DNA from 2 places in the Massilia jejuensis genome. Region 1 is predicted to be linked to the other one. Evidence: predicted binding sites of a transcription regulator. Region 1 holds the regulator's gene; the other holds the start of a gene.
What was found. The regulator LexA, encoded in region 1, represses DNA repair genes until DNA is damaged. The targets are predictions, from matches to a motif close to ACTGTATNNNNATACAGT.

Region 1 (15,824 bases):
ACCTGAGACGCAAAATTTTTCTCAGATTTTTGTGATGCCTGAAGCAAGATTACGATGGACGGGTCGATCGGATCCAAGGGCCCCGCACGCCCCTAGTTACTTCCACTCTCCGCGCAGCGCCCGCACCTGTTCGTACAGGTACTCCGGCGTCGCCTCCTGCGGCGCGACCGGCATGCCTACCGCCAGCGCCAGCTTCGAGCGCAAGCCGCGCGAGAACGAGCGCTCGAACAGATTGCCCGGATCGCGCGTGAATACGCTGCCCCACAGGCCGCGCAGCGCCATCGGAATCACCGGCACCTTGCTGCGCTCGACGATTTTCGCGATGCCGCCGCGGAACTCGTTCATGTCGCCGGTCGAGGTCAGCTTCCCTTCGGGAAAAATGCAGACCAGGTCGCCCTCGTGCAAGGCCTGGGCGATGTCGATGAAGGCGCGTTCCATCATGAACGGGTCTTCCCTGGCCGGTGCGATCGGAATCGCCTTTGCCGTGCGGAAGATCCAGCCCAGCAGCGGCATCTTGAAAATGCGGTGGTCCATGACGAAGCGGATCGGACGCGGACTGGCCGCGCCGATCACGATGGCGTCGACATAGCTGACGTGGTTACACACCAGCACGGCCGGGCCCGCGTCCGGAATGCGTTCGACGTCGACGGTGGCGACCCGGTGGATCGTGTGGATCAGCAGCCAGGCCAGGAAGCGCATCAGGAATTCCGGCACCAGCGAGAAGATGTAGACCGCCACCACGGCGTTCAGCAGGGCCGTGACGAGGAACATGTCGGGAATCGAGAAGCCCTGTCCCAGCAGCAGGATGGCCACGCCGGCGGCGGCCACCATGAACAGCGCGTTCAGGATGTTCATGCCGGCGATCGTGCGCGAGACGTGCTGCGGGTCGCAGCGCGTCTGGATCAGCGCGAACAGCGGCACGATGAACAGGCCGCCGAAGACGCCGATCAGGACCAGGTCGACCAGGATGCGCGCCGCACCCGGCGTGGCCAGCAGCGCGAACGCATCGACCAGTGCGGTATTGGTGTAGGCCTGGCTGGCGAAATACAGGTCGATGCCGAACAGCGACAGGCCGATCGAACCGAACGGCACCAGGCCGATCTCGACCTTGCGGCCGGAGAGTTTTTCGCACAGCAGCGAGCCGACGCCGATGCCGAGCGAGAATACGGTCAGCAGCAGCACGAAGACGCTGTGGTCGCCGTGCAGGTAATCCTTGGCATAGACGGGGAATTGCGACAGCACCAGGGCGCCGTAGAACCAGAACCAGGAGTTGCCCAGCATTGACAGGAAAACCGTGCGGTTTTGCGCGGAAAAGCGCAGGTTGCGCATGGATTCGGCCACGAAGTTGTAGTTGATCCGCAGGTCGGGCGCGGGCGCCGGCGAGGCCGGGATGCGCCAGCTGGCGGCCAGGCCGATGAGCGCCATCGTCAGGCTGGCGCCGGCAACGAGCTCGATGCCGACGGGTCGGTAGGACACCAGCAGGGCGCCCGCCACTTCGCCCAGCAGGATGCCGACAAAGGTGCCCATCTCGACCACGCCATTGCCGCCGACCAGTTCTTCCGGCTTCAAGTGCTGCGGCAGGTAGGCGTACTTGACCGGCCCGAACAGGGTCGAATGCACGCCCATGCCGACCACGGCGGCAATCAGCAGCCACAGCGTATGCGTCATCCAGCCGATGCCGGCCACCAGCATGATGGCCACTTCGAGCAGTTTGACGAAGCGCGCCAGCCTGCCCTTCTCGACCTTGTCGGCAATCTGGCCGGCGGTAGCGGAGAATACGACATACGGCAGGATGAACAGGCCCGGGATCAGGTTGTTCAGCAGCCCCGGGTCGAGCGATGTCCAGGACAAGGCGTCATATGTCAGCGCCACCATCAGCGCCGTCTTGAACAGGTTGTCGTTGAAGGCGCCGAGGAATTGGGTCCAGAAAAATGGCGCGAACCGGCGCTGCGACAGCAAGGAAAATTGGCTCGACTGGCTCATGCGGAGGCCCGTGGTAAAGAGAGGGGTAATTTACAATAGCGCTGCGGGCGCCACAATCGTTATATTGCCTGGAATTATCTTTGCGCTGGAATACGGGCCTGAGAACCGATGTGCAGCAAATGGCCACGGTACAGGCCTTCAGCGCGTTCGCGCAAGGCTACTGGTTGTTCACAAAAGCAACTGGAGTAAGCGCAGGAAACGGCTTGATGGACAACAAACGTGTAGTCTCGACTGCTTGTTGTGCAGCGCAGCGTGAGTAGAATGCTCGGATGAATTCGCCCAAGTTCCCCTCCATCCTGCGCGGCGCGCTTGACGCACCGTATGACGACATCGAGCACGCCTTACTCGACCTCACCACTGCCTCGCTCGACGACGAGGACGGCGTGTCCGCCCCGAGCGTCGATGAATTCGCGCTTGAATTCCTGGTCGAATGCAGCCGCCCGCCGCGTGCGGACGATCGCCCGCGCGCACGCAATGCAGGCAGCTGACCGAATCAGCTGAGCGTTTCCAGGCGGATTCGGATCACCTTGCCGACCACCGAAGCGAGGCCTTCGATGCGGGCAATGGCTGCATCGACTTTCTTTTCCTGGGCTTGGTGGGTGATCATGATGATGTCGGTGCGCACGTCGCCACGGGTTTCCTTTTGCAGGACCGCGTCGATCGAAATCCCGGCATCGGCCAGGATGCGGGTCAGGTCGGCCATCACGCCGAGCTGGTCCTTGACGTGCACGCGCAGGTAATAGCTGGTCGTGATGTCCGACATCGGCAGGATCGAGACGTCGGTCATTTCGTTCGGCTGGAAGGCCAGGTGCGGCACGCGGCAGTACGGGTCCACCGTCGCCAGGCGCGTGACGTCGACGAGGTCGGCGATCACGCTCGATGCGGTCGGTTCCGCGCCGGCGCCCTTGCCGTAGTACAGGGTCGAACCGACGGCGTCGGCCTCGACCAGTACCGCATTCATGGCGCCCTCGACATTGGCGATCAGGCGCGCTGCCGGGATCAAGGTCGGATGCACGCGCAGTTCGATGCCCTCGACGCCGTCCACGACCGAGCGGCGCGTGATGCCGAGCAGCTTGATGCGGTAGCCAAGTTGTTCCGCGTAACGGATGTCGTCGGCCTGCAGCGCGCTGATGCCTTCGACGTGGGCCTTTTCGAACTGGACCGGGATGCCGAAGGCGATCGCCGACATGATGGTCAGTTTATGGGCCGCGTCCACGCCTTCGATGTCGAAGGTGGGGTCCGCTTCGGCATAGCCGAGCTCCTGGGCCTTCTTCAGCACGACGTCGAAGTCGAGCCCCTTGTCGCGCATCTCGGACAGGATGAAATTGGTGGTGCCGTTGATGATGCCGGCCACCGAGTCGATGCGGTTTGCGGTCAGCCCTTCGCGCAGCGCCTTGATGATCGGCACGCCGCCGGCGACGGCCGCCTCGAAGGCCACCATCACGCCCTTTTCCTGGGCGGCGGCGAAGATCTCGTTGCCGTGCAAGGCCAGCAAGGCCTTGTTGGCCGTGACCACGTGCTTGCCGTTGGCAATCGCCCGCAGCACCAGTTCGCGCGGCAGTTCATAGCCGCCGATGAGTTCGACGACGATGTCGACGTCCGGGCTGTCGACGACCAGGAAAGGATCGTCGACGATCTGGCAGTTGCCGTCGGTCAGGCGGCTGGCGCGTTCGGTATTTCGGGCGGCAACCATCGTGATCTCGATGCCGCGGCCGGCGCGGCGGCGGATGTCTTCCTGATTGCGTTGCAGCACATTGAAGGTGCCTGCACCGACGGTGCCGATGCCGAGGAGGCCAACTTTGATGGGTTTCATGGTCGATTAATAATGGGTTGTCAGCGCGCGTGGCGGCGTCGGAAACCGTCGAGGAAGCGTGCGATGCGCGCACAAGCATCCGTCAGGTCGTCGGAATTGGGCAGGAACACCAGCCGGAAATGGTCAGGCGACTTCCAGTTGAACCCGGTGCCCTGCACCAGCAATACCTTTTCCTCGCCCAGCAGGTCGCAAATGAATTGCTGGTCGTCGGCAATCGGGTACATCGCCGGGTCCAGGCGCGGGAACATGTACAGCGCCGCTTTTGGCTTGACGCAGCTCACTCCCGGAATATCGGTCAACAGCTTGTGGGCAAGGTCGCGCTGCTTGAGCAGGCGCCCGCCGGGACCGACCAGGTCGTTGATGCTCTGGTAGCCCCCCAGCGCGGTCTGGATCGCGAATTGCCCGGGGGCGTTCGCGCACAGGCGCATCGAGGCCAGCATGTTCAGGCCGTCGATATAGTCTTTCGCATGGCGCTTTTCGCCCGACACCACCATCCAGCCTGCGCGGTAGCCGCAGGAGCGGTAGTTTTTCGACAGGCCGTTCAGGGTGACGAACAGGACATCGTCGGCCAGCGAGGCGATCGAGTCGTGCTGGTGGCCGTCGTAGAGCACCTTGTCGTAGATCTCGTCGGCATAGACGATGAGGCTGTGCTGGCGCGCCAGCTCGACGATCTCGAGCAGGATCTCGCGCGGGTACAGGGCGCCGGTTGGGTTGTTCGGGTTGATGACGACGATGGCGCGCGTATTCGGCGTGATTTTCTTGCGCATGTCGGCGATGTCGGGCATCCAGTCGGCCCCCTCGTCGCACACATAGTGCACCGGGGCGCCACCGGCCAGGCTCACGGCCGCCGTCCACAGCGGATAGTCCGGCGCCGGCACCAGTACCTCGTCGCCATTGTTCAGCAAGCCCTGCATGGCCATGACGATCAGTTCCGACGCGCCATTGCCGAGATAAATATCCTCGATGCGCACGCCGGCGATCTTCTTTTGCTGGGTGTAGTGCATGACCGCCTTGCGCGGCGCAAACAGGCCCTTCGAATCCGTGTAGCCGGCGGCGCCGTGCATGTTGCGGATCATGTCCTGCATGATTTCGTCGGGTGGATCGAAACCGAACACGGCGAGATTGCCAATGTTGAGCTTGATGATCTTGTGGCCGTCGTCTTCCATCTGGCGTGCCTGTTCCAGCGCCGGGCCGCGAATCTCGTAGCACACCTCGTCGAGCTTGTTCGATTTCAGAATCGGTCGCAAATCGTCACCTTTTTTTGTCAGCTACCGTTGCCGCATGTTGCAGTGCGAAAAATACCATTCTGCCGAAAGCGCACAATTTAAGCAACCTCGGGTCCGCCGTGCACGCAAGAGCGGCAAACGTGACGGAAAGGTTACAATGACAGTCCATCCTTAGCCCTAGCACGCCCAGCGCGCATCGACGATGAAGCTTCATTCCGACAACACCCAACAATACCAGACCGTCACCGGCTACGATGCCTCGGCTGTGGAAATCAATGCCCAGCGTTTCGATTACAGCCTGCTGGTGATGCCGGAGACGCCGCCCCGTCCCTGGGAAGTGACGCGCTTCGAGGATTTGCAGGCGGCGCATTTCGAGCAGATTGCCGCGGACGTGCCGGACGTCGTCATCCTCGGCACGGGCGAGCGCCAGCGCTTCGTGCATCCGCGCCTGATCGCCGCCCTGTCCGCCCGGCACATCGGCGTCGAGTCGATGGACAGCCAGGCTGCCTGCCGCACCTATAACGTGCTGATGGGCGAAGGCCGCAAGGTGACGCTGGCGCTGATCATCGAGGGCGCCGCCGCGGCTTGACGCAGGCGGCATAAAATTGCCCTATTGAATGGCGGCGGCCTGCCCTCATATTGGACAGGTTCTTGACATATCGACATGCTAGACTTCCGCCTGTCTCGATGGCCGATTATCATGAGCGCTATGCAGGATGGCACGAGGCCGATCCTGCCCATACCAGGAGAACCCCGTGGCCGACAGCCCCAGCGCAACACCTGTAGAAAACTTTTCCGCCGCCATGACCGGCGACAAGACCTTCGAGCTCGGCGGACGTCCAGCCAAGTACACGGTGCTGTATTTCTACCCGAAGGACAACACCCCCGGCTGCACCACCGAGAGCCTGGCTTTCCGCGACCACCACGACGCCTTCCTCGCGGCCGGCACCGAAGTCTACGGCATCAGCCGCGATTCGATGCGCTCGCACGAGGGCTTCAAGTCCAAGCTCGGCCTGCCGTTCGAGCTCATTTCCGATCCGGATGAAGTCGTGTGCAACCAGTTCGGCGTCATGAAGACCAAGAATATGTATGGCAAGCAAGTGCGCGGGGTGGAGCGCAGTACGTTTGTCGTTGACGCTCACGGTCGATTGGTGAAAGAATGGCGTGGCGTGAACGTCCCCGATCACGTCGATGAAGTGCTCGAATTCGTGAAGAGCCAGCCGTAACAGATGGCTCCGGTCGATCAACCTTCTGCTGGATAGCCCAGTCATTTTGAGTCAACCGTTTTATTTCAGCATCATTTCAATCTGGCAGCCTGCCACGCCGGTTCTTCCGGCCCTGGCCCGCGCCCCCAACGTATTTCCAGTCGCATCGAACCCGCCCGGCAGCACGTCCCACGACGTGCTGGCGCGAGGCGTCCTCCACTTTTTTTAGATTGAGACCCTGATGCCACTACCAAAAATGCCTACCAAGCCGGCCACGCTGCTGCCGGTAAACGATTATCCGAAAGCCGAACCCGGCAAGTCCCCCGTGCGCGCGGTTGCCGCAGCGCCGGTGGAAACCGATCCCGTCGAAGACCTGATCAGCGGTAAAGCCGTCCCCGCTTCCAAATCGAACCGTGCGCGCAAGGAAAAGAGCGCGCCGCTGGCCGCCGTTCCTTCCACCCAGGGCGAAGCGGCCGCCTGGCCGGCGCGTGCCGGTGCCGCTGCCGGCACCGTCGCCAAGCTCAAGGAAACCGATATCGCCGAGCCGCATCCGGCCAAGCACAAGCCGGTCGAAGTCACCGTCAAATCCTCGACCAGCCGGCGCGCCGACAAGGCCGGCGCCACCAAGGTCTTCGTGCTCGATACCAACGTGCTGATGCATGACCCAACCAGCCTGTTCCGTTTTGAGGAACACGACGTCTACCTGCCGATGATGACGCTCGAGGAACTCGACGACCACAAGAAAGGCATGTCGGAAGTCGCGCGCAATGCCCGCCAGGTCTCACGCACCCTCGACGCCCTGATCGCCAATGTCGACGACGACGCCATCGAAACCGGCATCGAATTGTCCAAGCTGGGCAACAAGGATGCGAAGGGCCGCCTGTTCTTCCAGACCAGGCTGCAGAGCGGTCCGCTGCTGCCGGAGGGACTACCGGTGGGCAAGGCCGACAACCAGATCCTGGGCGTGGTCAAGGCGATCGCCGCCGAGCAGCCGGACCGCGCCATCGTGCTGGTGTCGAAAGACATCAACATGCGCATCAAGGCACGCGCGCTTGGCTTGCCGGCCGAGGATTATTTCAACGACCACGTGCTGGAAGACACCGACCTGCTGTATTCGGGCATCGTCCAGCTGCCGGACGACTTCTGGGACAAGCACAGCAAGAACATGGAGTCCTGGCAGGAAAACAAGAACGGCAACAACGCGATGTTCTATCGCGTCACCGGCCCCTTCATTCCGAGCCTGCTGAACAACCAGTTCGTGTTCCTCGAGCCTTCCGGCGGCGAAGCGCCGATGTATGCGCAGGTCAAGGAAATCAACGGCAAGACCGCCGTGCTGCGCGTGCTGCGCGACTATAGCCACACGAAAAACAGCGTCTGGGGCATCACCGCGCGCAACCGCGAGCAGAATTTCGCGCTGAACCTGCTGATGGACCCGGAATGCGATTTCGTCACCCTGCTCGGCCAGGCCGGTACCGGCAAGACCCTGCTGGCCCTGGCCGCCGGCCTGGCGCAAGTGCTGGAAACCAAGCTCTACAACGAAATCATCGTCACCCGCGTCACGGTGCCGGTGGGCGAGGACATCGGCTTCCTGCCGGGTACCGAGGAAGAGAAGATGTCGCCGTGGATGGGCGCTTTCGACGACAACCTGGAAGTGCTCAACAAGTCCGACACCGACGCCGGCGACTGGGGCCGCGCCGCGACGCAGGACCTGATCCGCTCGCGCATCAAGATCAAGTCGCTCAACTTCATGCGCGGCCGTACTTTCGTGAACAAGTTCCTGATCATCGACGAGGCGCAGAACCTGACGCCCAAGCAGGTCAAGACCCTCGTCACGCGCGCCGGGCCCGGTACCAAGATCCTGTGTCTCGGTAACATTGCGCAGATCGACACGCCGTATCTCACCGAAGGTTCGAGCGGCCTGACCTATGTGGTCGACCGCTTCAAGGGCTGGAGCCACAGCGGACACGTGACGCTGGCGCGCGGCGAGCGTTCGCGCCTGGCCGACCACGCGAGCGAGGTGTTGTAAGCGTTTTCACTCCGTTTTCGCTGCAAAAAAAAACCTGCGCGCCGCAAGGCCCGCAGGTTTAATGAGATGGTCACCCTCCACCCTACAAGTTACTAAACTTGTAGGGTGTTGTTCTTTCTGGACGGAGGCCATCATGCAAGACATTACGCTTATCGGCATCGACCTCGGCAAGCACAGCTTCCACGTGCACTGCCAGGACCGCCAAGGCAAGGCCCTGCTGCGCAAGAAGTTCAGCCGCAAGCAGCTGATCGAATTCTTCGCCACATTCCAAGCCTGTACGGTCGTGATGGAAGCCTGCGCCGGCGCCCATCACATGGCGCGCCTACTGGCTGGCTACGGCCATGAAGTCAAGCTAATCTCCCCCGCAATTCGTCCGTCCCTTCGTCAAGAGCAACAAGAACGACTTCATCGACGCCGAAGCCATCTGCGAGGCGGCATGCCGTCCGTCGATGCGTTTCGCCCGGCACGCACTCACATGATGTGCTGGCCGATCCACCACGCGATCGCCGCCATGAGGGCCGAGGCCGGAATCGTGAAGACCCAGGCCCAGACGATGCTGCCCGCTACCCCCCAGCGCACGGCCGAGGCCTTCTGCGACGCGCCCACGCCCACGATGGCGCCGGTGATGGTGTGCGTGGTCGAGACCGGGATGCCGAAGAAGCTGGCCAGCAGGAGCGTGAAGGCGCCGCCGGTTTCCGCGCAAAAGCCGCCCACGGGCTTGAGCTTGGTAATCTTCTGGCCCATCGTCTTGACGATGCGCCAGCCGCCGAACAGCGTGCCGAAGGCGATCGCCGCGTAGCAGGAAATGATGACCCAGGCCGGTGGCAGGGGATCGGCCGGATTGGTGTGACCGGCGGCGATCAGGAGCATCCAGATGATGCCCATCGTCTTTTGCGCGTCGTTGCCCCCATGGCCCAGCGAATAGCCGGCCGCCGACACCAGTTGCAGGCGCCGGAACCAGACATCGACCTTGCGCGGCGTCGATTTCACGAAGATCCAGGCCACCAGCAGCATGATCGTCGAACCGAGGATGAAGCCGAGCGTCGGCGCCAGGACGATGAAGATGACGGTCTTGATCAGGCCGGCGGAGATGAGCGCGCCGGTGCCCGCCTTGGCCACGGCTGCACCGACCAGGCCGCCGATCAGCGCATGCGAGGACGACGATGGGATACCGTAATACCAGGTGATGACGTTCCAGGTAATGGCGCCGACCAGGGCGCCGAAGATCACGTAATGGTCGACCACGGCCGGGTCGATGGTGCCCTTGCCGATCGTCTGCGCCACCTTCATGCTGACGACGAAAATGGCGATGAAGTTGAAGAAGGCCGCCATCGCGACCGCGCTATGCGGTTTCAGCACGCCCGTCGACACCACGGTGGCGATCGAATTGGCCGAGTCGTGGAAGCCGTTCATGAAGTCGAAGACGAGGGCGAGCAGCACCAACGCACCCAGCACGTAGATGCTGATGTTGAGAGTTTCCATGATTATTCTTGTTCTGCGCGCGCGTTAGGCGTTTTCGACGATGATGCCTTCGATGATGTTGGCGACATCCTCGCAGCGGTCGGTGACGGTCTCGAGGATTTCGTAGATCGCCTTCATCTTGATCAGGTTGCGTACGTCCGGCTCGTCGCGGAACAGCTTGCTCATGGCGGCGCGCATCACGTGGTCGGCGTCGGACTCGAGGCGGTCGATTTCTTCGCAGATGGCGACGATCTTCTCGGCATTGCCCATGTCGTGCAGCAGGCCGACGGCGGCCTGGACGCGCTCGCAGCAGGCCAGGCACAGCTCGGCCAGGCGTTTCGCTTCCGGCGTGACGGCATGCAGGTCGTACAGGGAAATGGTCTGGGCGGCGTCTTCCATCATGTCGAGGATGTCGTCCATGCGCGTGATGAGCTTATGGATGTCGTCGCGGTCGATCGGGGTGATGAACGTCTTGTGCAGCAGGTCGACGCAGGCATAGGTGATCTTGTCCGCCTGCTTTTCGATGGTCTCGACGGCATGGGTCCGGGTTTCCAGGTCGTCGAAGTTGGTCATCAGGCCAACCATCTCTTGCGCCCCCTTCACGCACAGCGCGGCGTGCTGGTTGAACAAATCAAAAAACTTGCCCTCGGTGGGCATCAGGCGTCCAAACATGAAAAGGTTCTCCGTTTTAAAACTCTTGGGACTGCGAGGGTCCGCCGCGGGCCTGCATGCGATGCAGGTGCCGGCGGCGCAATATCGGCTTAATCGCCTTGGTAGACGGCGAGGTTACCGCTGTAGTTGCCGAACTTGGTGTATTGGCCGATCCAGGTCAGGCGGATCGCGCCGATCGGACCGTTACGCTGTTTGCCAATGATGATTTCGGCGGTCCCCTTGTCGGGCGAGTCGGGGTTGTAGACCTCGTCGCGGTACAGGAAGATGATCACGTCCGCATCCTGCTCGATTGCGCCCGATTCGCGCAGGTCGGACATCACGGGACGCTTGTTCGGGCGCTGCTCCAGCGAGCGGTTCAGCTGCGAGAGCGCGATGACCGGGCAATGCAATTCCTTGGCCAGGCCCTTGAGCGAGCGCGAGATCTCGGAGATCTCGGCGGCGCGGTTGTCGCCCGGCTGGCTGCCCTGCATCAGCTGCAGGTAGTCGACGATAATAAGGCCGAGCTTGCCACATTGCCGGGCCAGGCGCCGCGCGCGCGCGCGCATCTCGATCGGGTTCAGCGCCGGCGTTTCGTCGATGTAGAGCTGGGCGTCGTTCATCTTCTGGATGGCGTGCGTCAGGCGCGGCCAATCCTCGTCGTTCAGGCGGCCGGTACGCAGGCGGTGCTGGTCGAGCTGGCCGACCGAACCGAGCATACGCATGGCCAGCTGGGTGCCGCCCATCTCCATCGAGAACACGGCCACCGGCAAGCCCGCCTCGATGGCGACGTTCTCGCCGATGTTGACCGAGAACGCGGTCTTGCCCATCGACGGACGGCCGGCGACGATGACGAGGTCGCCCGGCTGCAGGCCCGAGGTCATGCGGTCGAGGTCGATGAAGCCGGTCGGCACGCCCGTGATTTCGCCCTGGTTTTCGCGCGAATAGAGTTCGTCGATGCGCTCGACCACTTGCGTGAGCAGGGGCTGGATCGGATTCCAGCCTTGGGCGCCGCGGGCGCCGGACTCGGCAATGGCAAAGATCTTGGATTCGGCTTCGTCAAGCATTTGCTTGACTTCCTTGCCTTGCGGATTGAACGCATTGCCGGAAATTTCGTCGGCGACGGTAATCAGTTTGCGCAGGATGCCGCGGTCGCGCACGATCTCGGCATAGCGGCGGATGTTGGCGGCCGACGGCGTGTTCTGCGCCATGGCGTTCAGGTATTGCAGGCCGCCCACGTCCTCGGCCTTGCCGAGCGAGACCATGGCCTCGTAAACGGTGATCACGTCGGCCGGCTTGCCGCCGTTAATCAAGCGCACCATCTGTTCGAAGATGATGCGGTGGTCGTAGCGGTAAAAATCGTCCGCGTGCATGAAGTCGGCGATGCGGTCCCAGGCCGCATTGTCGCGCAGCAGGCCGCCGATGACGGACTGCTCTGCTTCGATGGAATGCGGGGGAATGCGCAGCGATTCGATCTGCGGATCTGCGGGGGTATTCATGGCGGGCATTATAACCCTTCGTGTCGAGCGGCTGAAACAATTGGAGAGTTTCTGGCCGTAAAAAAAGCCGGGCAAACCCGGCTTTTTCTGTAGTGCAACAAGCGTGACGACCGCTAGGATTTAGGCAGCTTCGCCAACGACGGCAACGGTGATTTCCACGACGACGTCGGTGTGCAGCGCGACGGCGACCGGGTGTTCGCCGGTGGTCTTGAGCGGACCGGTCGGCAGGCGCACCTGCGCTTTTTCGACTGCGAAACCTTGCTTGGTCAGGGCTTCGGCGATGTCGAAGTTACCGACCGAACCGAACAGACGACCGTCGACGCCGGCTTTCTGGGCGATGGTGATGGTCATGCCGTTCAGCTTTTCGCCCTGGGCTTGCGAGGCGCCCAGTTTTTCAGCGGCTGCTTTTTCCAGCTCGGCGCGCTTGACTTCGAACTCGGCGACCGCCGACGAAGTAGCACGACGGGCCATCTTTTGCGGGATCAGGAAGTTACGCGCGTAACCGTCCTTGACCTTGACCACGTCGCCCAGGTTGCCGACGTTAACAACTTTTTCCAAAAGGATAACTTGCATATTTTTCTCCAGGATGTTCTGAACTGTACGACGCGATCAAGCGTTGTGCAGGTCGGTGTACGGCAGCAGCGCGAGGTAGCGTGCGCGCTTGATCGCGGTGTCGACCTGGCGCTGGTAGTGCGCCTTGGTGCCGGTCAGACGTGCCGGCATGATCTTGCCGTTTTCCTGGACGAAGTCCTTCAGGGTGTCGACGTCTTTGTAATCGACCTGTTCCACGTTCGCGGCGGTGAAGCGGCAGAACTTCTTGCGCTTGAACAGCGGGTTTTGCTGTTTGCGCTTCTCTTTAAGCTTGGCTTTGTTTTTGTCGAACTTTTTACCGAATGCCATTTGAGGCTCCTGTATCTAAAAGGTGGCCGCTAACAATTTAAGCGGCGGCACTAAAATCAATGATGTGAAACACCAGGGCTTTACTGTTGCGACTCTTCCTGGCCAAAAATCCCGTGAACTGGTGCGCGGCGCCGAGCTCGGCACTGGCGAAGCGGCCCGAAATCTCGCCCGCGGCAAACGCGGCAATTTCGAACTCGACCAGCCGGTCCACCCCTGCCTCGACCTGTTGCGAACTGTGCATCAGGATTGCCGACACGACCGGCACCCCGGCGGGGGTATAGCGCAGTACGTCGCGTTCAGCGATGGTAGCGACGACTTGAAGCTGGTTCACTGCCCGTTCACGATTCCTGGCAAGAAAAAATCAGGCAGCAGCGGCGGCCGGAGCAGGAGCGGCGGCCTGGGCCGGGGCTTCCGCACGGTGGCTCTTGGCTGCGTCTTCGCGCTGGACCGACTTCATCATTGGCGATGGGGTCGTTTCAGCTTTCTTCATCTTCACGGTCAGGTGACGCAGCACGGCATCATTGAACTTGAATGCGGTTTCCAGCTCGACCAGGGTCTCGTTGTCGCACTCGATGTTCAGGCAGATGTAGTGTGCCTTCGGCAGCTTCTGGATCTGGTAAGCCATCTGGCGACGGCCCCAGTCTTCGACGCGATGGATGTTACCGCCGCGGCTCGTCACCGTGGTCTTGTAACGCTCGATCATCGCCGGGACTTGCTCGCTTTGGTCCGGGTGGACGATAAAAACGATTTCATAATGACGCATGCAACACTCCTTGAGGACGTTTAAACAAATGCCCACCTCGGCGTCAAGACGAGTGTGGGAAGGGAAAGCCGGCAATTATAGCGTGCTACGGCAGCCGGCGCAATGCATGGAGGCCGGGCGTCGGGCGTCGCCCGGCCGCGACACCTTGCTAACCAGAAATCGATAAAAAGTGTGGATTTTCCTTGCATTCGCCGAAATACTGTACAAAAATACAGTCTGAATCATCAACCATGCCAGACCCATGCTCAAGCTCACCGCAAGGCAAGAACAGATCCTCAACCTGATCAAGGAAGCGATCGACAATACCGGCTTCCCGCCGACCCGCGCCGAAATCGCCAGGGAACTGGGCTTCAAGTCGGCCAATGCAGCCGAGGAGCACCTGCAGGCGCTGGCGCGCAAGGGCGCGATCGAGATCGTCTCCGGCACCTCGCGCGGCATCCGCCTGATCGGCGCCTCCCTGCCGGCGCCGGCGCCCAGCATCCCGGCGGCGCTGCTCATGTCGCTGCCGCTGGTCGGCCGCGTCGCCGCGGGCTCGCCGATCCTGGCCCAGGAACACGTCGAGGCCACCTACAACGTCGACCCGGCCATGTTCGGCGCCCGTCCCGATTTCCTGCTGAAGGTACGCGGCTGGTCGATGCGCGACGCCGGCATCATGGATGGCGATTTTCTTGCGGTCAAGAAGGTCGACAGCGCCAAGAATGGCCAGATCGTGGTGGCCCGCATCGGCGAAGACGTGACCGTCAAGCGCTACCGCAAGACCGGAGAGCTCATCGAACTGCTGCCGGAAAACCCGGACTTCACCGTCATCCGCGTGGAACCGGGCGACGAGTTCGCGCTCGAAGGCTTGGCCGTGGGCCTGATGCGCAGCTGGCACTGAGACGCTGTCTTGGCAGGAAGGGGCATGTTGCTGACCATGCATGGCCAGCCATGCAAGGCCGGGCCACGCTGCTCCCTCGTCGAGCGCGTCGGCAACGGCGCATTCCTTGACCGGACAGCTCCTGCTCCGACAAATCCCCAGCCGTAAAAAAGGCCGCGCTCGCGGCCTTTTTTACGTCCCGGCCCGCTCAGTTGCGCGGCGGCGCGTAATTGGATTTGCGCGCTTCGATGTCGCGCGCGCGCTCTTCCGAGGGCGCCTTCCCGACGATGGCATTGTGCTCCTTCACGTAGGCTTCGGTGGCGCTGCGCCAGGCCGCCAGGTCGGCCAGCACCAGTTTCGAGCTCACCCGCGCTTCCTCGGCCAGGTTTTCCTGCACCTGGGCCAGGCGCGTGGCGGCGCGCGTGGTTTCGGCCTGGTTCATCAGCTTGGCGATGTCGGCGGGAATGCGCTTGACCAGGGGCGAGGCGGCATTCAGGTTCGTCACGTAGTCGTTGTAGCAGTTCTGCCAGCCGGTGACGCTGGCCGAGACGCGTTCGATGTCCGCGGCTTGCTTGGAGATGGTGGGAATGCGCGGCACCGCGCAGTTGAACTTGCCGCTTTTCAGGTCTTCGCCCTGGTATTGCTCGACCCAGTGCAGGATCTCGGCGCGGCGCGCGCTGCGCTGCTTGATCAGTTCGAGCGAGGCGACGGCGACCGCATTGCCCTTGGCCGCCGCCTTGCGGAACCAGGCCTCGGCCCGGGCTTCGTCGACGGCCCCGGCTTCGCCGTACAGGTACATCTCGCCCAGGCGCTGCTGCGCCTCGACATTGCCGGCATTGCCGAGCTTGGTGTATAGCTGGAGCGCTTCGGGATAGGATTTTTTCGCGAACAGCGCATGTGCGGCGGACAGCGGATCGGCGTGGGCTGCGCTCGCCGACAGCAGGCTCGCGACGAGAAGAAGACGCTTCATGGAAGGGCCAGGGGCGGGGGAAATAGGCATCATACCGCGAAGCCCCCGCTGCCTCAACCGCCTTGCCGGGGCGGTCAGTCCCCCAGCGCGGCGCGGAAATCTTCCAGCAAGTCGTCGCTGTCCTCGATGCCGACCGAGACCCGGATCAGCGACTCGGCGATGCCCATGCTGGCGCGGCGCTCGGCGCCCATCTCGAAGAAAATCGTATGGGCAACCGGAATGACCAGCGTGCGCGTGTCGCCCAGGTTACTCGCAGGAATCGCCAGTTGCAGGCGGTTCAGGTAATCGAAGGGGTCGATGTCCGCGCGCAGCTCGAAGCTCAGCAGCGAGCCGGCGGAGCGGAACAGTTCGCAGGTCAACCGGTGCTGCGGATGCGAGGCCAGGCCCGGATAGTGCACCGCGCAGACGCGTTCGTCGGCCTCGAGCATCCGCGCCAGTGCCAGCGCATTCGCGCTGGTGCGCTCCATGCGCAAT
Region 2 (15,824 bases), on a different contig from region 1:
CCGGCTCGGCGGCTTGTTCGAAGAGATTTGCTTGGATCGTCATGATTGAGTGTGTTCGATTGGTTCGGTGGCGGACTGCCAGCCCATCAAATATCCGCTTCCGTCTCGTTCCCGTGTTCTTCGATCCAGGCGCGGCGCGCGGCGGCTTCGCCTTTGCCCATCAACATGTTGAAGCGCGCGCTCGATTCACCATGATCGAAGCCGCCCAGGGCCACCGGCAGCAGGCGCCGGGTATCCGGATTCATCGTGGTTTCCCACAGCTGCTCGGCGTTCATCTCGCCCAGGCCCTTGAAGCGGGAGATGTTCCAGCTGCCTTCCTTGAGGCCGTCCTTTTTCAGCTTGTCCTCGATCGCCAGCAGTTCGCCGTCGTCCAGGGCGTACAGCTTTTGCAGCGGCTTCTTGCCGCGCGGCGGCACGTCGACCCGGTACAGGGGCGGACGCGCGACGCAGATGTGGCCATGCCTGAACAGGGCCGGGAAATGCTTGAAGAACAGCGTCAGCAGCAATACCTGGATATGCGAGCCGTCGACGTCGGCGTCCGACAGGATGCAGATCTTGCCGTAGCGCAGACCCGACAGGTCCGGCGAGTCGCCGTGCGCGTGCGGGTCGACCCCGATGGCGACCGAAATGTCGTGGATCTCGTTGTTCGCGAACAGGCGGTCGCGGTCGGTTTCCCAGGTGTTCAAGACCTTGCCGCGCAGCGGCAGGATGGCCTGGTATTCCTTGTCGCGGCCCATCTTGGCCGAGCCGCCGGCCGAGTCGCCCTCGACCAGGAAAATCTCGTTACGCGTGAGGTCGGTCGATTCGCAGTCGGTGAGCTTGCCCGGCAACACGGCCACGCCCGAAGACTTTTTCTTTTCGACTTTTTGCAGCGAGCGCATGCGCGACTGCGCCTGCTTGATGACGAGTTCGGCCAGCTTCTTGCCGTATTCGACGTGCTGGTTCAGCCACAGTTCAAGCGGCGGCTTGGTAAACGTCGAGACGAGTTTCACGGCGTCGCGCGAATTCAGGCGTTCCTTGGTCTGGCCCTGGAATTGCGGGTCCAGCACCTTGGCCGACAGCACGAACGAGACGCGTGCGAACACGTCTTCCGGCAGCAGCTTGACGCCTTTCGGCAGCAGGCCGTGCAGTTCGACGAATCCTTTCACGGCGCCGTACAGGCCGTCGCGCAGGCCGGACTCGTGCGAGCCGCCCGAGGGCGTCGGGATCAGGTTGACGTAGGATTCGCGCACCACGCCGCCTTCCTCGTTCCAGGCCACGACCCAGGCCGCGCCTTCGCCTTCGGCGAAGTTCTCGTCGCCGGCGGAGGCGTAACCGGCGCCCTCGAACAGCGGAATCACGGTCTGGCCGCTCGCGCCCTGGTTCATGGCTTCGACCAGGTAGCCGCGCAGGCCTTCGTCGTAGCGCCAGGTCTGCACGTCGCCGGTCCTGGCGACCGTCAGCGTGACGGTCACGCCCGGCAGCAGCACCGCTTTCGAGCGCAGCAGGCGCACGAGGTCGGCCATCGGGATGTTCGGCGAATCGAAGTACTTCGGGTCCGGCCAGGCAGTGACGCGGGTGCCGTTCTTCTTGCCGCCGCGCTCGAAGGGCGCCGAGGTCAGCGGTGCGATCACTTCGCCGTCGGCAAAGACCAGGCTGTGCACGCCGTTGCCGTCGTCCGTCTTGCGCCAGACCGTGATTTCCAGGCGCGTCGAGAGCGCGTTGGTGACGGAGACGCCGACGCCGTGCAGGCCGCCCGAGAACGCGTAGGCGCCGCCGGAACCCTTGTCGAACTTGCCGCCGGCGTGCAGGCGCGTGAACACGATCTCGACCGTGGAGACGCCTTCTTCCGGGTGGATGCCGACCGGAATCCCGCGCCCGTCGTCCTCGACGGTCACGGAGCCGTCGACGTTCAGGGTGACGCCGATGTTGCTGCAGTAGCCACCGAGCGCTTCGTCCGAGGCGTTGTCGATCACTTCCTGGATGATGTGCAGCGGATTCTCGGTCCGGGTGTACATCCCCGGGCGCTGCTTCACGGGTTCGAGTCCCTTGAGGACACGGATGGAGGATTCGCTGTAGTCGGGTGCGGGTTTCTTGGTTGCCATGCTGATCAGTGTTTTTTCGGAAGCCTGCGTATTTTACTTTGTCGTTATCTTGTCGGAGGGAAAAAGCAGGAAGGGCGTAACGGATTGTTCTTGTCAACGTGGGGAAACGTGACTAGATTGGTACGCAAGGTTGCCACGTCAAGCGGCCCCGAGAAACCGTTGAGCAAAAAAGGCGCTGGCCCGCAGGCATACTGTACATGTGTACAGTATTTCTTGCAAGCCGGCCGGCATTTGCGCAACAGCCCCGGTGCGCGGCGTCGCACGTTCTGGTGGACATCATGCATGCACATAAAATCCCGACCGCCGTGCGCCTGCTCGGATTTGCCACGGCCGATGCCGCACGCATGGCGGCGCTGCTCGGATCGGCCCCGCCTGCCGGGCCCTCGTACCTGTGCCTGCATGAGGACAGCCTGCAAGAGCCGGACATCGTCCTGGCCGACGGCACCAATCCCGCGGCCCTGGCCTGGCTGGACAACATGCGCTGCGCCCCGCCCGCGCTGGTGATCGGCGGCCCGGCCCATGGCGGCTACGAGCACTTGCCCGCGCCGCCGGAGCCGGCGCTGCTCTACGAGAGCCTGATCCGGCTGCTGGCCGAACGGCGCCGCGCGCTGGCGCTGCTCAGTGCGCGCGGCGAGCCGCTGCTGGCCGAACGGCGGCGCCGTCCGCGCCTCGGCCCCGACGCCGGCTGCGCCGCCGAACGCCAGCCGCCGCGCGAGGGCAAGGTGCTGATCGTCGACAAGGGCGGCGCCTTCCGCGACCACCTGGCCGGCCTGGTCGGGCCGCGCCGCCTGGCGATCGCCTGGACCGACAGCGCGCCAATGGCGGTGCGCCTGTGCGACGAAACGCCGGTCGCGGTGGCGATGATCAATACCGCCGCCCCCGGCATCGATCCGTACGACCTGAGCCGGACCATCAAGGCCCAGGCCGGGGCCGGGCGCACGGCCGTCGTGCTGCTGGTCGGCCGCACCTTCGCCTACGACGGCGAACTGGCGCGCGGCGCCGGGGTGCGCGGCTTGCTCGACAAGCCGGTGGGCGACCGCAGCCTGGTCTGCATGCTGCAGCGCCTGACGTCCCTGGCCGAGCTGCCGGCTTGAGCGCTCAGCCGGTGTCATTTTGTTACAACTTCGAATCGTGCGCGGCAATGGCAGGGCTATATTTGGGCCATGGCAGACGACCAACCACAGCGCGGCGGCGAGATGCCCGGCCCGCCGCTGGAAAACCGTGAGGATGCACCGCAGCGCATTCCCGACCGCCGCGCGGCCAGCGGCACGCCGCGCTACCAGCGCCCGGGCGATACGCCCTTCGCCCTGGCCGGGCGCGTGCTGCGCTCGCGCTGGCGTGCGCTGCGCGACCGCTTCAGCCGCGACTTCATGCGCCGCACCCTGCGCATCGGCGTCTCGGCGCGCATCTTCCATCCCGAACCGGGCTCCACCGGCCTGCGCAGCAAGAACCTGCAATATCTCGAAGAATCGATCGCCCAGTGGGTGATGTCGCGCGACGTGCTCGTGTTCATGATCCCGACAGTCAACACGAACGGCCTGCTCCATCCCAGCAACATCACCCTGCGCCATTATGCGCGCCACCTCGACGGCCTGGTCTTGCAGGGCGGGGCGGACGTGTCGCCGCAAACCTATTCCGAGTCGCCCACGCGCCCTGAATGGAACGGCGACCGCGCGCGCGACCTGTACGAACTCGAACTGCTGCACGAATTCGTCGAGGCCGGCAAGCCGGTTCTGGGCGTGTGCCGCGGCTGCCAGCTGATCAACGTCGCCTTCGGCGGCACGCTGTACCAGGACGTGGCGACCAACGTGCCGGCCGCGCTGGCCCACGTGCACACCGACTACGACGCGCACCGGCATGCGATCGAATTCCCGCCGGGTTCATCCCTGGGCCGCATGTTCCCGCATGCCGGGCGGCCGATCGTCAATTCGATCCACCACCAGGCGGTCAAGGAACTCGGGCGCGACATCCGGGTCGAGGCGATGTCGTATCCCGACGGGATCGTCGAGGCGATCCGCTACGACAAGGCGGACTTCGTGATGGGCCTGCAATGGCACCCGGAGTTTCACCGGGCGGGCGGGACGGACCTGCTCGACTGCACGCCGGTGCTGGATGAATTCCTGAGGGCGGCGCGCGAGACCCGGTTATAGGACCCGGGCACGCGACCCTCGCACGCAGGCGCAAAACCGCTTGCATCCGGTCGGCCCTTTGATCATAATGAATGAGAATCATTCTCATTCACGACCGATCAAAAGGACCGCCATGAAAGATCCATTCGCAGACATCGCCATCCCGACCCATGGCATGCAGCAGCGCGAGGCCGTCATGCTCGCTTCCCTGCTGCACTTGATGTCGCACTACACCGCGCGCGACGAGCAAGACAAGCCCTGCGTGCGCCTGGCGTCGGTGATCGAGCGCCACCTGTGCGCGCTGGCCCGGCTGCCCGAGCTCGATCCGGTGCTGCGCGCGACCTGCGAGCACCTGTGCGAGCGCTGGGCGGCACTGGTCGACGCGGGGATGCCGCGGCCGGTGAAGCGCAACTTCATCGAGCGCATCATGCGCTCGAGCAGGGTGGGGACGAGTCCGGTCTAGGAAGCCTCGCCCTCACCTGCGCTGGAATCTTCGCTCGCCGCGGAACCAGTGGATCGCCGCATGCACCATCCCCTCGACGCTCCCCTGGCGCTCGTACTGCTGGCGCAGCAAGGCCGCGTCGCTGCCGCCGGCGGCGGCCACGGCCAGGTGATGCAAGCCATCGAGGCTCCCGAGCTTTTCCGCATACGGCGCCATCCTGGCCAGCGTCGCCAGGATGTCTTCGCGAATCGACACGTTGTCGTAGCTTTTCGGATGCGTGATCGTTCCCTCCAGCCCGAAGCGGCAAGCCTGGAAGCGGTTGTAGTTATAGACCAGGTAATCGTCCTCGGCCGGCGGCGCCTCGGTGCGCTCGAGCAGGTAGCTGCACAGCGCCTGCAAATAGGCCGCCAGGCTCGCCGCGCGTTCGACCGTGAGCGGCGTGTCGCACACGCGCAGCTCGATCGTGCCGTACTCGGGTTTCGGGCGCAGGTCCCAGTAAAAATCCTTCATGCTCTTGACGATGCCGGTGCGCTCCATCTTCGCGTAATAACTCGATTCGAATTCGGCCCAGCCGAGCGTGAAGGGCGCGCGGCCGCTCATCGGGAAGGCGAATACGGAATTCAGGCGCGCCGAATCGAACAGGCTGTCGTGGCCCTGGACGAATGGGGACGAGGCGGACAGGGCGATGAAATGGGGGATGTAGCGGTTCAGTGCATGCAGCAAGTACATGGCGTCGTCGCCATTGTCGCAGCCGATGTGCACATGCTGGCCGAAGACGGTGAATTGCTTGGCCAGGTAGCCGTACAGGGACGACAGGTGCTCGAAGCGCGACTTCGGGAAAATCTTCTGGTCCGACCAGTGCTGGAAAGGGTGGGTGCCGCCGCCGGCAATGCCGATATTGAGCTGGTCGCCGGCCGCGACCAGGGTGTCGCGGATCTCCTGCAGCTCGGCCAGCAGCGGGGAATAGGCCGCATGCACGCTCGAATTAATCTCGATCATGCTCTCGGTGATCTCGGGCGTGACGTTGCCGGGGAAGGGTTTGCGCGCCAGCAGGTGCAGCAAGTCCGGGCTGGCGGCGGTGAGGTCGAAGTCGGACAGGCTGACCAGCTGCAGTTCGAGTTCGACGCCGAAGGTCAGCGGCGTCGACCGGGTGAACGGTTCAAGCGGCATGCTTGACCTCCGGTGCGGGCCTGGTAACCTCGCGGGCCCGGACCAGGGCGCGCTGGAGGATGATCGGGCCGAACACTTCCAGCAGCATCGTGACCGCTGCCACCGAGCGCAATTGTTCGACCACGTGCACGCCGGCCATGCGCGCGTGTTCGAGCAGCAGGATGACGAACACCGACAGGGGCGCCAGCGCCACTCCGGCCAGCGCGCCCTTGCGCCAGGTGATGCCGGACAGGTGGGCAAAGGCCATCACGCCGGCGGTCTTGGTCAGCAGCCGCACCAGCACGATCACCACGGCCAGCAAGCCGCCGGCGGCGACCTTTTGCCAGTCGAGGGTGGAGGCGGCGAAGACGAACAACAGCACGGTGAGGAGTTCGCCGAGCGCCCCGAAGCCGCGCTGGGCCTGGCTGAAGGCGACGCGCCGGTGGCGCGCCACCAGCCCGAAGGCCAGGGTCGCGACCACCGGCGACAAGCCGCCCGCGTACGAGATGGCCACCAGTAGAATCACCGCCAGGGCAAAGGCCACGGTCGCATCCTGGCGCGGGTTGCCGATCGCGCGCAGCAGCGCCGGCACGGCCAGGCCGAACACGGCGCCGCTCAAGAGCGACACGGCCAGCACGACCAGGCTGTTCCAGATGGCGTCGCCCAGGTTGTCGAAGGTGCGGAAGATCCAGAAGCCGACGACGACATTGAACGCGAACACGGCCAGCACGCAGTTCTGGGCCGTCAGATGCAGCACGCGCTCGGTCACCTGGCCCGAGCTGCGCTGCTCGTTAATCACGCGCACCACGGTGGCGGGCGAGGTCGCCATCGAGAGCGAGGCCAGCATCAGCGCGGTCAGTTGCGGGGTGCCGAAGGCGGTCGCGACCAGGTAGACGGCAAGGAAGGTGGCGAGCGATTCGACCAGGCCGCTGATGCCGATCCAGGGATTGGTGCGCAGCCAGCGCAGGTTGATGCGGTAGCCGAGCTCGAACAGGATCAGGCCGAAGGCGACGTCGGCCAGCATCGGCACGGCGCCGCCGTCGGCGCTCGGCAGGATGCCGAGCTGGGGGCCGGCCAGCGCGAAGCCGACCAGGCCATAGAAGCTGATGCGCGGCAGCCCGGTCCAGCGCTGTCCGAATTCGCCGGCGATCCAGGCGACGGCGATCGCGAACGGCCACGCGAGGCTGGTCAGGATCGGCAACAGCGCTTGCATGCAGGCTCCTTGAAAAACGACGAACGCACCGTCCGGGCGGACTGGTCTTCTGCCGATTCTACAAGACGGGCATCCCTCTTCCCGCGCACGATTGGCCGCGTATCCGGGCGCCTTCGTTGTCAGCACGCCCGGCACTGGCTAGAATGGCGGGCGGTTCGCCGCCACGGCGCGCCTTGCGCGGCCAAACGGTCTTTTCGATTCCCCATTCGTCGCTTTGTCCCGACGCTTCCCATGCCCCAAGCACCCACCCCGCCGCAATCGCAGTCGCAGCCACCGCGCGCGCCGATCCGCCTGAGCGCCCAGGTGTTGACCTGCGTCGTGTTTTGCCTGGTCGCGCTCCTGATTATTTTCGTGGCACAGGAGGAACCGCAGTCCGTGTTGCGCGGGCCGCTGGCGACGGGTGCGCAACTGCTGGTCGGCCTCGGCCTGGCGGTCCTGGCGGCGCTGGGTTCGTATGTCAGTTTCCGGATGACCTCGCAGTCCGAGGCGACCCGCAACACCATCACGGCCTACGGGCGGCTGGATTTGTCAGGCTTCAATCCGGTCTGGATCAGCCTGGCCGCGGCGATCGGCGAAGAACTGCTGTTCCGGGCGGCGCTGCAGCCGCTGCTGGGGGTGTGGATCACCTCGGCGATCTTCCTGGTAACCCACACGCCGGTGTACCAGTTCCGCAGGCGCGATGGGGCGACGCTGGTGCAGGCGGCGGGGGTGTTCGGGGCCAGTGTCGCGCTCGGGTTCATCTACCAGTATGCGGGCTTGCTGGCGGCAGTGATGATGCATGCGGCGCTCGACGTGGTCGGGCTGTATGTCGTGCGCAATGCATTGCGCGCGAATACCTAGGTTCCCAGGCGGCCGGCCGGCGCTCGCTTATTTACTCAGCAAACGCATCGCCCGTTCCAGGCCCTCGAGCGTGACCGGGAACATGCGGTTGTTCATGATCTGGCGGATCACCGAGATCGACTGCCGGTATTGCCAGAGATGTTCCGGCTCCGGATTGAGCCAGGCGAACTTGGGAAAGGCCTTGCAGAAGCGCGCCAGCCATTCGGCGCCGGCTTCCTCGTTGTTGTACTCGACCGAGCCGCCCGGCGCCAGCACTTCATAGGGGCTCATGGTGGCGTCGCCGACGAAGATGATGCGGGTGTCGGGCGGGTATTTGCGCAGCACGTCCCAGGTATCGAAGCGCTCGGCGTGGCGGCGCCGGTTGTTCTTCCACAGGTAGTCGTAGATGCAATTGTGGAAGTAGTAGAACTCCATGTTCTTGAATTCGCTCTTCGCCGCCGAAAACAACTCCTCGGCGCGCTCGATATGGTCGTCCATGCTGCCGCCCACGTCGAGCAGCATCACCACCTTGATCCGGTTCTTGCGCTCGGGCTGCATGCGGATGTCGAGGTAGCCGGCATTGCTGGCTGTCGCGCGCACCGTCTCGTCGAGCGCGAATTCATCGGCCGCGCCGGTGCGGGCGAAACGGCGCAGGCGGCGCAATGCCACCTTGATGTTGCGGGTGCCCAGTTCGCGCTCGTCGTCGTAATCCTTGTACGCGCGCTGCTCCCAGACCTTGACGGCGCTGCGATTGCGGCCGGCGCCGCCGATGCGGATGCCTTCCGGGTTGGCGCCGCCATGGCCGAAGGGCGAGGTGCCGCCGGTGCCGATCCACTTGCTGCCGCCTTCGTGGCGCTCTTTCTGTTCCTTGAGCAGCTCGTTGAGGCGGTCCATCAGCTTCTCGTAGCCGAATTTTTCCAGCGCCGCCTTCTGTTCGGGCGTCAGTTCGCGCTCCATGCGCTTGATCAGCCAGTCGAGCGGGATCTCGCCTTTCGTCGTGTCGAACACGGCGTCGATGCCCTTGAAATGGCTGCCGAAGGCGCGGTCGAACCTGTCGAAATGGGCCTCGTCCTTGACCATCACCAGGCGCGCCAGATAATAAAACTCGTCGAGCGAGGGGGCGATCACGCTCTTTTGCAGCGCTTCGAGCAGGGTCAGGAATTCCTTGATCGAGACCGGGACCCTGGCATGACGCAGCGCGAAGAAAAAATCGATCAGCATGTGGTCAAGGCGCGGCGTGGCGGGTCAGTGGAAAGGGCAGGCGGGGCTCGACGTCCGGATGGCTGCGCCGGACGCAGCCGGCGCCCGTGGCTCATCGGTTCATCCTCGACATCGACAGCAGGCGCTCGAACAGGTGCACGTCCTGCTCGTTTTTCAGCAGGGCGCCATGCAGCGGCGGCACGAGCGCCTTGTTGTCGCCGCCGGCGAGGGCTTCGGCCGGGATATCCTCGGCCATCAGGAGCTTGAGCCAGTCGAGGAATTCCGAGGTCGACGGCTTCTTCTTGATGCCGGGGATGTCGCGCACCGCGTAAAAACGCTCGAGCGCGGCGCCGAGGAGCGCCTGTTTCAGGCGCGGGTAGTGCACCTGCACGATGTCGGCCATCGTCTCGCGGTCCGGGAACTTGATGTAGTGGAAAAAGCAGCGGCGCAGGAAGGCGTCCGGCAATTCCTTCTCGTTGTTCGAGGTAATGATCACCAAGGGACGGTGCCTGGCCACGACCATTTCGCGCGTCTCGTAGACGTAGAACTCCATGCGGTCGAGTTCACGCAGCAAGTCGTTCGGAAATTCGATGTCGGCCTTGTCGATCTCGTCGATGAGCAGCACCACCGGTTCCGGCGCCGTGAAGGCTTGCCACAGCACGCCCTTGACGATGTAGTTGTGGATGTCGCGCACGCGCTCGTCGCCCAGCTGCGAATCGCGCAGGCGCGAGACGGCGTCGTACTCGTACAGGCCTTGCTGGGCCTTGGTGGTCGATTTGACGTGCCACTGCATCAGCGGCATGTCCAGCGCCGCCGCCACTTCCTCGGCCAGCATGGTCTTGCCGGTGCCCGGCTCGCCCTTGATGAGCAGGGGACGCTGCAGCGTCAGGGCGGCATTCACGGCCAGCTTCAGGTCGTCGGTGGCGACATAGCGCTCGGTGCCTTCGAAACGGTGTTGGGCTTGCATACGCGTCAATCGGAAAGAGGGAAATGGCGAGTATATGCCAGAACGCCGGGCATGGCGTTGCTACCACGGCAGGGGCGCACGAGGTTGGTAGACTGCAACCTTTTGTTGGGCTAGAATCAACAGGTTAGTATTCATATAGCACTCCAGGCTGGCTTTTTGTACGGTAGCGGTATTCGATTAAAAATATTTTGCGATTCCCACCATGAAAAAACTTTTGGCAGTACTCGTTCTGGGCGCCTGCGCCGCTGCTGTTACGTCGACAGCGGCGCTTGCCGCCGAGGTCGTCGGCAATCCGAAGGCCGCGCAGAGCAAGGTCGAGATGTGCATCGGTTGCCACGGCATTCCCGGCTATAAGGCCAGCTTCCCCGAGGTCTACCCGGTGCCGATGATCGGCGGCCAGTCGGCCAGGTACATCGAATCGGCGCTGCACGCCTACAAGAAGGGCGAGCGCAAGCATCCGTCGATGCGCGGCGTCGCCGCCAGCCTGTCGGACCAGGACATCGCCGATGTCGCCGCCTATTATGCGCAGCAGACCGCCCAGAACCCGAAATAAGAAAGCCGACGCCATGAAAACACTGATCATCGCGCTGGCCCTCGGCGCCGTTTCCTTCACTGCCTCCGCGGCCGACATCAAGCGCGGCGAAGAGCTGGCCAAGAAGTACAACTGCGCGTCCTGCCACGGCGCCGACTACAACACGCCGATCGACCCGAGCTATCCGAAGCTGGCCGGCCAGCATGCCGACTACCTGAAGCATGCGCTGTCGGCCTACAAGCGCGGCGGCGACAAGGCCAACGGCCGCAGCAACCCGATCATGGCCGGCTTCGCCAAGCCGCTGTCGAACCAGGACATGGCCGACATCGGCGCCTACCTGGCCAGCCTGCCGTCGCAGCTGGTGGTGCGCAAGTAAGGCGGCGACGCAGGCGACATGATACGAAAAGGCGGCCTCGGCCGCCTTTTTTGTATCATTTTATCAAGGTGTCATCAACGGGCCGCGCGCCGCCGCACGCAGTCGATATACGCCTCGGTATCGGGCGGCATGCCGTTTCTCTGCGATGTCCAGATCATCTCGCCCAGGCATTCCATGATCTCGTGGTGGGCCTCGTGTGCGCCGATGCGCGCCGCCAGCAGGTCGTGCGCGGCCTTGATGCCGCGCGGCTGGTCGATCGAGACCTGTTCGGCGATCGACAGGTGCATCGACAGGTGCAGGAAAGGATTGGCCTGGCCGGCTTCGACCGAATAGTCGCGCGCGACGGCGGCCTCGGCGTCGGCCAGGGCGTCGTGGTATTCGGGGTGCTGGACGATCCAGTCGGCGGCGATGGCGTCCATCGGCGTCAGGATCTCGCCGGCGCGCTGCTTGCGCAGGGCTTCGCAGAAGAAGCGGCGCACGTCGTGCGAGGAGGGCGTGAACATGGGAAGAAGGCCGGACGTTGAAGTGGCCGCCATTGTAGCGCGCCGCGCCCGCGACCGCATGTGCCGCGGCGAGAGGATGCCAGGGCGAAAAAAAGCAGGCCCGCCACCTGGGTGGCGGGCCTGCTTTCCGGCCCATTGCGTTTACTTGTCCGGCGCCAGCATCAACTGCGGTTCGGCGATGATGAGCGGCGTTTTCGCAGCCGGTTGGCTGGCCGCGGCCGCGCTGCTGGTACGCGGCTGGCGCAGGTAGCGCGCGCTGTGGCGGCGCTCGCCATGTCCGCCGTTGGGCGGGATGGTGAGAAACCGCGACAGCTCCTGCAAGGCCCGCTGGTAGACGTCGCGCTTGAACTCGATGACCACGTCCAGCGGAACCCAGTAGTCGTGCCAGCGCCAGGCGTCGAACTCCGGATGGTCGGTCAGGCGCAGGTTCACGTCGTTGTCGCGCGCAACCATGCGCAACAGGAACCAGATCTGCTTCTGGCCGCGGTAATGGCCGCGGATCTCGCGCTTGATGAAATGGTCGGGCACCTCATAGCGCAGCCAGTCGCGGGTACGCCCCACGATCCTGACATGCTCCTGGCGCAAACCGATTTCCTCCTCGAGCTCGCGGTACATCGCCTGTTCCGGCGTCTCGCCGTATTTGATACCCCCTTGCGGAAATTGCCATGAGTGCTCGCGCACCCGCTTGCCCCACCACACCTCGTTATTGGCGTTAAGCAGGATGATGCCGACGTTGGGGCGGAACCCTTCCCGATCGAGCATAAAGCACCTCGAAACTTTCTGCCGGCTTCTGGTCCCTTACATTTTTACTTACAAATCCACACGTCAGCTTCCCTCGTGCACGACGAAAACGGCGGACGCTGCGTGTTCCGGACCCATTTGTACAAAGATTGGACGCATCAGCCAGCTAATCCTTTAAAATTAGGTCGATTATAACTCTCTCTTTTTAAAAGAATTCATCGATATGCGCGCCTCACGATTTTTTATTTCAACGCTCAAGGAAGCGCCGTCCGATGCCGAGATCGTCAGTCACCAGCTGATGATGCGCGCCGGGATGATCAAGCGTCTGGGTTCCGGCATCTATACGTACATGCCCACCGGCCTGCGCGTCATCCGCAAGGTCGAGGCCATCATCCGTGAAGAAATGAACAAGTCGGGCGCCCTCGAACTCTTGATGCCGGTCGTCCAGCCGGCCGAGCTGTGGCAGGAAACGGGCCGCTGGGACAAGATGGGCGCCGAACTCATGCGCGTGAAAGACCGCCATGGCCGCGACTACGCGATCCAGCCGACGTCGGAGGAAGTCGTCACCGACGTCGTGCGCAGCGAGATCAAGTCCTACCGCCAGCTGCCCCTGAACTTCTATCACATCCAGACCAAGTTCCGCGACGAGCGCCGGCCGCGCTTCGGCCTGATGCGCGGGCGCGAGTTCACGATGAAGGATGCCTATTCGTTCGACCGCGACGTCGCCGGCATGCAGAAGTCCTACGGGGTCATGTTCGACGCCTACGTGCGCATTTTCAACCGCTTCGGCCTGAAGTTCCGCGCCGTCGCCGCCGATAACGGCGCCATCGGCGGCACCGGTTCGCACGAATTCCACGTCATCGCCAGCACCGGCGAAGACGCGCTGGTCTACTGCCCGAGCTCGGATTTCGCGGCCAACATGGAAGCGGCCGAGGCGCTGGCCATCGGGACGCGCGGCGCGGCCGCGCAAGCGATGGAAAAAGTGCCGACGCCCGGCAAGACCAAGTGCGACAGCGTGGCCGAACTGCTGGGCCTGCCGCTGTCGCGGACGGTGAAGACGATCGCGCTGACGGTCGAAAAGGAAGAAGAGGGCAAGGTTTCCAAGCAGTACTTCATGCTGCTGCTGCGTGGCGACCATGAGCTCAACGAAGTCAAGGTCGGCAAGGTGGCGGGCCTGGCCGGCCACCGGTTCTCGACCGAAGCCGAGATCGAGGAAGTCTACGGCACCGTGCCGGGCTATCTCGGTCCGGTCGCGCCGCGGCTGCCGGTCACCGTCGTTGCCGACCGCACCGCCGCCAACATGGCAGACTTCGTCTGCGGGGCGAACGAGCGCGACTACCACTTGACGGGCGTGAACTGGGGCCGCGACCTGCCCGAGCCGGTCGTGGCCGACCTGCGCAACGTGGTCGAGGGCGACGCTTCGCCCGACGGCAAGGGCGTGCTGGCGATCGAGCGCGGCATCGAAGTGGGCCACGTGTTCCAGCTCGGCACGGCCTACTCGGCGTCGATGGGGGCGACCTTCCTCGACGAGAACGGCAAGCCGGCGCCGCTGCAGATGGGCTGCTACGGCATCGGCGTGACCCGCATCCTGGGCGCGGCGATCGAGCAGAACTTCGACGACAAGGGCATCGTCTGGCCGGACGCGCTGGCGCCCTTCGAGCTCGTGCTGTGCCCGATGGGCATGGACCGCAGCGAAGCCGTCAAGACGCAGGCCGAGCAGCTCTACGCCGAGCTGAAGGCAGCCGGCGTGGACGTGATCGTCGACGACCGCGGCCTGCGTCCGGGCGCGATGTTCGCCGACTGGGAACTGATCGGCGTGCCGCACCGCGTCGTCATCGGCGAGCGCGGCCTGAAGGAAGGCAAGCTCGAATACCAGGGCCGCCGCGACGCCGCGGCCACCGCCGTGCCGGTGGCCGAGATGGTCGGCTTCATCAAGGGCAAGCTGGGCCGGTGATGTCCGCTGGCTTCGGCAGCCGCGCCGGCTCCTGGCTGGGCGGCATCGTACTCGCGGCCGCGCTGGCCGCGGGCACGGGTGCGCACGCCGGTAACCAGAAGGAAGAGGCGATGGCCGACGCCGTGCGCGTCGCGCTGTCGAACGCCATCGCCGATACCCGTCCGCCGAAACCGGCCTTTCGCGACGAGGCGGCGCGCGTGCGCTACCAGCAGTGGTTCACCGAAATGTCGGCGCGCCTGAAAAAGCGCTTGCCGGACGACCAGTCGCGCACCGAGTTCCTCGAGTCCGCCTGGTACGAATCGACCCGCGCCGGACTCGATCCGGGCCTGGTGCTGGGGCTGATCCAGGTCGAATCGGCCTACCGCAAGTACGCGGTCTCGATCGCCGGCGCGCGCGGCTACATGCAAGTGATGCCGTTCTGGACCAAGGTCATCGGCGACAGCGACCGCCGCAAGCTCTTCCACATGCAGACCAACCTGCGCTACGGCTGCTCGATCCTGCGCATGTACATCGACATGGAGCGCGGCAACCTGTACCTGGCGCTGGGGCGCTACAACGGCAGCCGCGGCAGGCCGCAGTATCCGAACGCGGTGCTGGCGGCGTGGAAGAAATGGGAGTTCAGTCCGGTGGCGGTGGCGTCGCGCTAGGGCCGGCGCCGGCCCCGCGGCAGCCCGCCATGCCGGGCGCACCACGGCCCCGCTTTGCGGTGTAGACTCGTCGTTTTCTCCGCTCCACACTCCACTATGCGAATCAAGACTCTCGCCGCCGCGTGCATGCTGGCGGCGCTCGCCGGTTGCGCCTCGACCGGCCCGGCCACCGTCCCGCGTGCCGCCGTCGACGGACAGGCCAGGAACATCATTTTCCTCCTCGGCGACGGCATGGGCATCAACACGCTCACCGCCGCCCGCATCTACGCCGTTGGCGAAGACGGCGAGCTGGCGCTCGACACGCTGCCCGAGTCGGCCTTCGTGAAGACGTTCTCGAACGACGCCCAGGTCACCGACAGCGCCGCGGCGATGTCGGCCTACATGACCGGCGTAAAACCGAACAACGGCGTGCTGTCGATGTCGGCCGACACCCTGGCGGTCGCGCCGGCCGTCGAGGGCACGCGCAGCGTCAGCCGCTGCAACAACGGCCGCGCGGTGCCGACCCTGCTGGAACTGGCGAAGGCACGCGGCATGGCCGCCGGCGTCGTCACCACCACCAGCGTCACCGACGCCACGCCGGCCGCCACCTACGCCCACGCCTGCACCCGCAGGCTCGAGCAGGACATCGCCGCCGCGCTGGTGCCGGGCGGTGCCGGCTACAACAAGGCCCTCGGCGGCGCCGGCCTGGACCTGGTGTTCGGCGGCGGCGCCCAGCAGTTCACGGCGAGCGCCGCGGGCGGCAAGCGCGCCGACGGCCGCAACCTGCTCGGCGAACTGCAAGCGAGGGGCTGGCGCGTCGCGTCGAACACGGCGCAGCTGCAGGCGCTGGCCCCGACCGCGCAGCCGGCCATCGGCCTGTTCGCCCAGCACCACTTCGCCTACGAGGCCGCGCGCGACCCGGCGCGGCAGCCGCTGCTGTCGGAGATGACGGCCAAGGCGATCGACATCCTGGCCAACAATCCGAAGGGCTTCTTCCTGATGGTCGAGGGCGGCCTGATCGACCACGCGCTGCACGCCACGCTCGCCAAGCGCGCGCTGCAGGAGACGGTCGGCTACGACGCCGCCGTC

Region 2: a site for LexA is predicted at 2,275-2,292, ahead of ACFPOU_RS09875 (DNA topoisomerase IV subunit B). Genes of this name have one in related genera too.

What each region holds. Positions count from the first base shown of each region.
Region 1 is NZ_JBHSMS010000079.1:47,365-63,188, forward strand. It holds gene ACFPOU_RS21925 (MFS transporter) at 97-1,983, opposite strand; gene ACFPOU_RS21930 (hypothetical protein) at 2,253-2,471, shown strand; gene ACFPOU_RS21935 (homoserine dehydrogenase) at 2,477-3,796, opposite strand; gene ACFPOU_RS21940 (pyridoxal phosphate-dependent aminotransferase) at 3,817-5,043, opposite strand; gene ACFPOU_RS21945 (Mth938-like domain-containing protein) at 5,225-5,611, shown strand; gene ACFPOU_RS21950 (peroxiredoxin) at 5,778-6,248, shown strand; gene ACFPOU_RS21955 (PhoH family protein) at 6,469-8,253, shown strand; partial or broken gene ACFPOU_RS21960 (IS110 family transposase) at 8,387-8,711, shown strand; gene ACFPOU_RS21965 (inorganic phosphate transporter) at 8,725-9,735, opposite strand; gene ACFPOU_RS21970 (DUF47 domain-containing protein) at 9,760-10,386, opposite strand; gene ACFPOU_RS21975 (replicative DNA helicase) at 10,476-11,861, opposite strand; gene rplI (50S ribosomal protein L9) at 11,982-12,434, opposite strand; gene rpsR (30S ribosomal protein S18) at 12,471-12,761, opposite strand; gene priB (primosomal replication protein N) at 12,799-13,092, opposite strand; gene rpsF (30S ribosomal protein S6) at 13,123-13,524, opposite strand; gene lexA (transcriptional repressor LexA) at 13,766-14,401, shown strand; gene ACFPOU_RS22005 (tetratricopeptide repeat protein) at 14,589-15,350, opposite strand; gene ACFPOU_RS22010 (cystathionine gamma-synthase family protein) at 15,425-15,824, opposite strand, start outside.
Region 2 is NZ_JBHSMS010000034.1:32,455-48,278, reverse strand. It holds gene parC (DNA topoisomerase IV subunit A) at 1-43, opposite strand, end outside; gene ACFPOU_RS09875 (DNA topoisomerase IV subunit B) at 87-2,084, opposite strand; gene ACFPOU_RS09870 (PleD family two-component system response regulator) at 2,363-3,178, shown strand; gene ACFPOU_RS09865 (gamma-glutamyl-gamma-aminobutyrate hydrolase family protein) at 3,281-4,234, shown strand; gene ACFPOU_RS09860 (hypothetical protein) at 4,347-4,676, shown strand; gene ACFPOU_RS09855 (YbdK family carboxylate-amine ligase) at 4,689-5,825, opposite strand; gene ACFPOU_RS09850 (cation:proton antiporter) at 5,815-7,017, opposite strand; gene ACFPOU_RS09845 (CPBP family intramembrane glutamic endopeptidase) at 7,249-7,857, shown strand; gene ACFPOU_RS09840 (vWA domain-containing protein) at 7,885-9,057, opposite strand; gene ACFPOU_RS09835 (AAA family ATPase) at 9,149-10,003, opposite strand; gene ACFPOU_RS09830 (c-type cytochrome) at 10,206-10,556, shown strand; gene ACFPOU_RS09825 (c-type cytochrome) at 10,570-10,911, shown strand; gene ACFPOU_RS09820 (DUF1841 family protein) at 10,986-11,414, opposite strand; gene ACFPOU_RS09815 (RNA pyrophosphohydrolase) at 11,556-12,176, opposite strand; gene ACFPOU_RS09810 (proline--tRNA ligase) at 12,379-14,109, shown strand; gene ACFPOU_RS09805 (lytic transglycosylase domain-containing protein) at 14,109-14,756, shown strand; gene ACFPOU_RS09800 (alkaline phosphatase) at 14,853-15,824, shown strand, end outside.